One region of the Streptomyces hebeiensis genome, then DNA from elsewhere that is predicted to be linked to it. Evidence: riboswitches for the same ligand, from Rfam matches in the RefSeq annotation. Region 1 holds a riboswitch; each other region holds the start of a gene.
What was found. A riboswitch is a leader RNA that binds a small molecule or an ion and turns the genes downstream of it on or off. The one in region 1 is predicted to bind cyclic di-AMP.
Positions count from the first base shown of each region.

Region 2: another riboswitch for cyclic di-AMP. It lies ahead of ACU6P3_RS17825 (M23 family metallopeptidase); the one in region 1 lies ahead of ACU6P3_RS20360 (transglycosylase family protein).
Region 3: another riboswitch for cyclic di-AMP. It lies ahead of ACU6P3_RS29465 (LysM peptidoglycan-binding domain-containing M23 family metallopeptidase); the one in region 1 lies ahead of ACU6P3_RS20360 (transglycosylase family protein).

Region 1 is NZ_CM129812.1:4,718,314-4,720,506, reverse strand. It holds gene ACU6P3_RS20360 (transglycosylase family protein) at 282-1,010, opposite strand; cyclic di-AMP (ydaO/yuaA leader) riboswitch at 1,014-1,186, opposite strand; gene ACU6P3_RS20355 (transglycosylase family protein) at 1,949-2,193, opposite strand, start outside.
Region 2 is NZ_CM129812.1:4,082,772-4,084,964, reverse strand. It holds gene ACU6P3_RS17825 (M23 family metallopeptidase) at 82-1,125, opposite strand; cyclic di-AMP (ydaO/yuaA leader) riboswitch at 1,137-1,288, opposite strand; gene ACU6P3_RS17820 (PP2C family protein-serine/threonine phosphatase) at 1,694-2,193, opposite strand, start outside.
Region 3 is NZ_CM129812.1:6,878,931-6,881,123, forward strand. It holds gene ACU6P3_RS29460 (tyrosine-protein phosphatase) at 1-717, opposite strand, end outside; cyclic di-AMP (ydaO/yuaA leader) riboswitch at 1,181-1,343, shown strand; gene ACU6P3_RS29465 (LysM peptidoglycan-binding domain-containing M23 family metallopeptidase) at 1,348-2,193, shown strand, end outside.

The sequences.
Region 1 (2,193 bases):
CCGCCCGCTGGGACGAAAGAGACCGAGGAATGCGGGTTCCGGCCCGGGAGACGTGAAACCCCGGCCCGGCGCGTACGGGGGAAACGCGCCGGACCGGGGAGCACCGGGGGGACGGGGTGAGGACTGCGGGGAGCGGGCTCGGGGGCTGGCCGGGGAGTACGGGGAGCGGAGGTACGGAGCCGGCCCGCCGGATGGCCGCCGCTTCAGGCCGTGCGACCCGGTGGGCCCGGCGGGCCGGGCCGGCGACGCGAGGCCGGCCCGGCCGCCGGGAACGGCTCGGGTCAGCTCAGGTGGAGCCGCTGGCCCGGGTAGATGACATCGGCATCGCTGATGACGTCCTTGTTCAGGTCGAAGACCTTCTTCCAGCCGCCCTTGACCTTCTTGGCGTCAGCGATCTTGGAGAGGGTGTCACCGGACTTGACCTTGTACTCGCCGTCCCCCTTCTTGATCGTGGCCGGACGGCTCTCGCCGCGCGAGGCGGACTGGCTGTACGTACGCTCCTGCTTCTCGGGCTGAGCCTGCTGCTGGTACTGACGCGGCTGGGTCTGCCGCGACTGCTGCGACTGCTGCTCGCCGGAGCTCGAACCGGAGCTCGAGGCGCTGGAGCCGCTGCCCGACGCAGAGCCGGAGCTGCTCGACGCGCCGGACAGGTTCACGCCGCAGTTCGGCCAGGCGCCCTTGCCCTGACCCGCGAGGACCTTCTCCGCGACGGCGATCTGCTGGGACTTGGAGGCCTTGTCGGCGGTCGAGGCGTAGGAGGTACCGCCGTACGCCGCCCAGGTGGACGACGAGAACTGGAGGCCGCCGTAGTAGCCGTTGCCGGTGTTGATGGACCAGTTGCCGCCGGACTCGCACTGGGCGACCTGGTCCCACTCGGAGGTGCTGGCGGCGGAGGCGGAGGTCGCACCGATCAGCGGGGCCGCGACGGCGGCGCCGGTGATCCCGGCGAGCGTGGCGTAGCGAACGGCCTTGGACGGACGGCGGTGCTTGGCCTTGCCGGAAAACAGCATGGGTCATCTCCTCACCGACGCCTGCGAGGTCAGCTGTCGGGTTCGGGCTGTGAGTGGCCCGGCCGCGTGCTCTCGCAACGCGGCTTCACCCCAAGCCGGCCCTCGGCCGTCTCTCGACGGCCGGGCCCGGCACGAAACCTTGGGTCCCCCGCTCCTGCCTTCGGCGCTTGACGCGACGACTCTCCCCCCGACCGACGGCAGGATTCGGCGTTTCGGTCGACGAGGCCCGCGGTGCGAGCGGTTCAGACCGTAAACACAGGCCCGCCGCTTGTTCAAAGAAGTACATCAGGGAGAAAACGCCCTAACTGCCCTTCAGGAACGCCGCATTTCCGCAGGTGAGAGACGAACGAGACCAACAGGCGGGCCATGGAGGAACTGGTGCGGCAAAGAGATGCTTGTCTCACTTTCGCGAAAGTGGACAAACGATCTCGAACTCATCCTGTCGGCCTGTCAGATCACGGCTCTGAGCAGCCACTCGGGGCCTCTGCCGAGGCCGCCCGCCGGCCCGCGACGAGGCCGGCGGCGACCGGTGGCGGCGAGGCGAGCCGGGACGCGGTACGGCGACGGCGCGGGGCGGCGCGGACAGGGGCACGGAGGAGTGCGGAGGTGCCTTGACGCGTACGGAGGAGCCCGAAGTGGCCCTGTCGAGCGTGGCGGAGCCCGACGAAGCCCGTCGAGCGCGGAGGGGTGCGGCCGAGCTCGGCCGGCACAACCAGGCACGGGGTGGGCCCCCGTGCACGGGGTGGCCCGGAGGGTGGGCGGCGTGCGCCGGGGCGCACCCCGGAACGCGACAAGGGACCTGTGGGGCACGCGACGCATCACACGACGTCGCGCGGCCCACAGGCCCCACCGAGCCCGCCTCGTACGGGCCGACCACATACAGGCCCGCCTCGTACAGCCCGTTCCGGCCCTCCCCCGGCGTCAGCCGAGGGCCGGCGTCACAGCCAGCCGCCGACGACCTTCTGCGCGCCCGGGCGCACCGTGAAGTCGCCGCTGTAGTCGGGGGCGTACGGGCCGACGAGCCCGGCGCCGCTGATGATGTCCGGGCCCGTGGAGGCGTCCTCCGACCCGGCGCCGAGGTCACGCCCGTAACCGGTGTCCCGAGAGGCCCGGTCGGTCGCCTCGCGCTCCTTGTCCGCGCCGCTCTCGGCCGGGCTCTCGTCGGCCGCGTTGCCGCGGTGCT
Region 2 (2,193 bases), 640 kb from region 1:
GTGGATCAGGAGGATCCGAGGATCACGGGGATCCGGGGATCCGGGGATCCGGGGATTACGAGGATCCGGGGATTCGCGGGATCAAGGAGTGACGCCCTTGCTCTGGAGCCAGGCCATCGGGTCGATGCCCGAGCCGCCCGCCGTGTGCACTTCGAGGTGCAGGTGCGCGCCGGTGACGTTCCCGGTCGCGCCGACCCGGCCGATGACCTCGCCCGCGGTGACCTTCTGGCCGGCGCTGACGGTCATCGAGGACTGGTGGGCGTACCAGATCTCCGTGCCGTCGTCGAGCTCCAGGACCGTCCGGTAGCCGTACGAGCCGGACCAGCCGGCCGACTTGATCGTGCCGCCGTGGACCGCCTTGACCGGCGTACCGGTCGGGGCGGCGAAGTCCAGGCCGGTGTGGTAGCCGGAGGACCACAGGGAGCCGGACTCACCGTAGGTGGAGGTCAGTGTGTACGAGGAGGTCGGCAGCGAGAAGCTGGCGGCCAGCTTGGCCAGGCGCTCGGCCTCCGCCTTCGCCCTGGCCTCCTCCTCGGCCTTCTTCTTCGCCTCGGCGGCTTCCTTCTCGGCCTGCGACTGCTGCTTGGCGGCGTCCGAGGCGGCCTTCTTGGCCGCCGCCGTCTCCGCGGCCGCCAGCCGCGCCGCCTCGGCCGCGGACTGCTGCTGCTCGGCCTGCTGGAGGATACGGGCGCGCAGCGCCTCGCCGGCGTCGGCGGTGCCCTGCTCCGCGTCCTCCGCGGTGAGCCCGGCGGTGGTGAGCGGCGCGCTCGCGAGGAGTTCGGTCTCGGAGTCGTCCGTCGCCAGCGAGCCCATGCCCGGCAGGGAGGAGGCGTCCGGAAGGTTGTCCGCGATGGCGTCGGGAAGGGATATGGAGACCGCGGGCTTGTCCTGCGCGGTGGCGATGCCACCCGCGCCGACGGCGGCGATGACGCCGACGCCGAGGACGGTGGAGCTGCGGGCCAGCCCGTTGCGCTTGCTGGTGACGCGGTGCCTGCCGCGGACGGGGCGAATGGATTCCGCGGTGGGATTCCACTCCCCCCACGTCGCCTCCGACTCCGTCGCGTCCGTCGCCGCGAAGGAGTGGGTTTCGATGGTGGCCGCGGGGGCAGGCTTGTTGGACGCCACTGGGGCGTGCTCCTTTCCTTCCTTCTCGCCTACCGGGTTAGCTGACGGGTTCGGAGCAGGAAGGTCTCCTACGGACGCTTCGGCCGCCAGGGCGGCAAAAGACGTCCGATTCACCCCATGTGGTGGTTCCCCGGTTCCTTGCGGGATTCGGCGCCGCGCACGGCGTCGTCTCTGGCGACGACTGGGACGACCGCGCTGCGTTATCGAACGTTAATAGACGTCGGGGCCTTATTCCAAGCTGTTCCCAGTGATCGTTAACAACTTCGCAACGGACGCACCAGCGCATACGCGGGCACAACAGGGCGAGTTGACCGCTCTTTGGGGACGACAACAAACCTGACGGTATGTCAACTGTTATGCGGAGGGAGATCTTTCGATTACGTACGGTGCCCATGGGTGCCCGATGGCGACTGCCGGCGGTCGGCGGTGCCCGGCAGTGCCCGGCTGTGCCCGGTGGCGGCAGCCGGGCGGCCCCGCGCGGTCCGACGGCGCCTCGCGATGCCCGTCGGTGTCCGGCGCACCGACCTGATCGTCACGGCGCCCCCGCCCGTCCGGTCCCCGCGGGCCGTCACAGCACGATCGGTATGGTCCGGCGGCGCTCCGTGGCCCCCTCGGGGGGTCTGGTGACCGCCAGCAGCGCCATGTCGTCCTGGCTGCCGCCGCCCGTGTGCACCCGTACGTCGTCGATCAGCGCCTGGAGCATTTCGTCGGGCCCCTGGAAGACCCGCCCGTCCAGCCGCTCGCTGGGGACGTAGAACACCCCCTGGGCGTTCCGCGCCTCGGAGAGGCCGTCCGTGTAGAAGAGCAGCGTCGCGCCGGGCGGGTACGCGGCCTGCTCGACCCGGTCCGGCCACCCGCCCAGCTCGCTCATCCCGAGCGGCAGCGCGGTGTCGCGGGGAGCCAGGGTCCGTACCGCGCCGTCGCCGTTCACGAGCAGCGGCTCCGGATGTCCTCGGTTCACCAGCCGGACGACGGCCCCGTCGGGCGGGATCTCGGCGAGGACGGCCGTCGTGAAGCCCTCGGCGGCGTCCAGCCCCTCCCGCCGCAGCATCTCGCGGGTCAGCGAGT
Region 3 (2,193 bases), 2.2 Mb from region 1:
TCCGCCCCAGGTTGTCTCGATGGTCTCGAACGCGGCGGCGAGGTATTCGGCACGCGCGTCGAACAGCGGGCTCAGCAGTTCCATCACTTCCTGGGACGTACCGGCGGGAGTGCTGTCACTGCGTCGCACCGCATAGCGGCGGCCCGGGGCGTTCGACTTGAGGTAGTCCGCCTCGATCGCGTCGCGCTCGACACCGATCGCGAGCAGACAGACGGCGACCGAGAGCCCGGCGCGGTCCTTGCCCGCCGCGCAGTGCACGAGCGCGGGGAGGCTCTCCTCGGCGAGTGCGTGCAGGACGCGGCTGTGCTCGGCGGTGCGGTCCTTGATGATCGACCGGTACGAATTGATCATTCGGGCCGCGGCCTTTCCGTCCGAGAGCAGGTCCCGCAGCTGATCGAGATCGCCGTCCCTGACCATGCGCCAGAAGTCGGCTCCCTCCGCCGGGTCGGAGAGGGGAATGTTCACATTCCGTACGCCGGGCAGTTCCACGTCCGCGCCGTCCAGCTTCAGATCGGCCGCATTGCGGAAGTCGAAGACGGTATGCAGGCCGAGCGAGGAAAGGAAAGCCGCGTCGGCGGCTGTCGCATTGGCGAGATGGCCACTGCGGAAAAGCCTGCCGTACCCGACCCGGCGGCCGTCGGTGGTCGGTAGTCCGCCCACGTCGCGGAAGTTGCGCACGCCGGTCAGTTCCGGCTCCGTCCGCGCGGACTGCGGCATCTCTCGCGTCACGGCCTGCTCCTCCGTGTCAGCCGCCGACGCCCGCCGCCGACGGTACCGACTGCCGACCCTACGGCATCCATTCCGGCCGCAAAGGGCTCGGCGGCTCGATCCGGATGTGCACGATCCCGGACAATCAACGCCATGGGAATTGACCGTAAATGGCCGTCTGTCCGTATTGCTGTATTGAGACGCATTGGGCCCAACCTGCCCCGGTGGTGACCGAGATGGGTGGTGTCAGGTGAGCAGGATCATATTCGTGACGTTCCGTGCTGGTGATCTTCCGCCCTATCGCGATGCCGTCCGGAAATGAGCCGTGTGAAATCCACGCAGGGTGACGAGCGGGCCCGGCCGATAACCGGGCGGCCGACCCCGTCGGTCAAAGACCTGCTTGTTCCGCCCGGGCGACTCGCTTACGTTCAGCCTCAATCCGGACGGAACGCCGAATCCTGCCGCCGCCCGGAATTCGCATCCATCGATCCACGCGTGGCAGGAGCGGGGGACCCAGGTAGTACGCCGGGCGGGTCTACGGACCCGGACGGCTCGGGGTGAAGTCACGCGCACGCGTGGCCGGGCAGCTCCAGCCCGAACCCGACAGCTCACCTCGTAGGCGCCGGAGAGGAATGCGCCATGCCCGGTAAGGGTAAGCACCGACGCCCCAAGACCCGTACGTTCTCGCGGGGGTTCGCCGCCGCCGGAACGGGCGGAGCCGCCATCGCCCTGCCGTTCATCGCCGCCACCGGCGCGCACGCCGCCCCGAAGGCCGCGCCCGCCACCGCGCCGCAGGCCGTCTCCGCCCACGCGGCCGAGGGCGTGTCCCGCACCGCCCAGGCGTCCGTGACGCAGACGTCCACCGCGCCGCGTCAGGCCGCGGCCGCGGCGACCACGACGTACGCCGTGGTCGCGGGCGACTACCTGTCGAAGATCGCGGACGAGCACAAGGTCCGGGGCGGCTGGCAGAAGCTGTACGCGGACAACCGCTCGGTCGTGGGTGACGACCCGTCGCTGATCCACCCCGGTCTCGAACTGACCATCGGCGGGAAGTCCGCCGGGGGCGACGGCGCCAAGAAGCCGTCGTCGGCGCGCTCCGAGACGCCCCGGGCCTCCTCGGCTTCCGCCGCTCCCGCGGCCGAGGGCGCGGGGAAGGCCACCGGCGGCACGGCCGCGAAGTCCGCGGCCGACACTGCCGCGAAGAGCGACACCGGCGGCTTCACCAAGCCGGTCGACGCGCCGGTGAGCACGCCGTACCGCGCCTCCGGCGGCATGTGGTCCAGCGGCTACCACACCGGTGTGGACTTCACGGCGTCCTCCGGCACTCCGGTCAAGGCGGTCGGCGCCGGTACGGTCGTGACCGCGGGCTGGGGCGGCTCGTACGGCAACCAGGTCGTCATCAAGCACGACGACGGCCGGTACTCCCAGTACGGGCACCTGTCGTCCCTGGCGGTCTCCGCCGGCCAGTCCGTCGGCGCGGGGCAG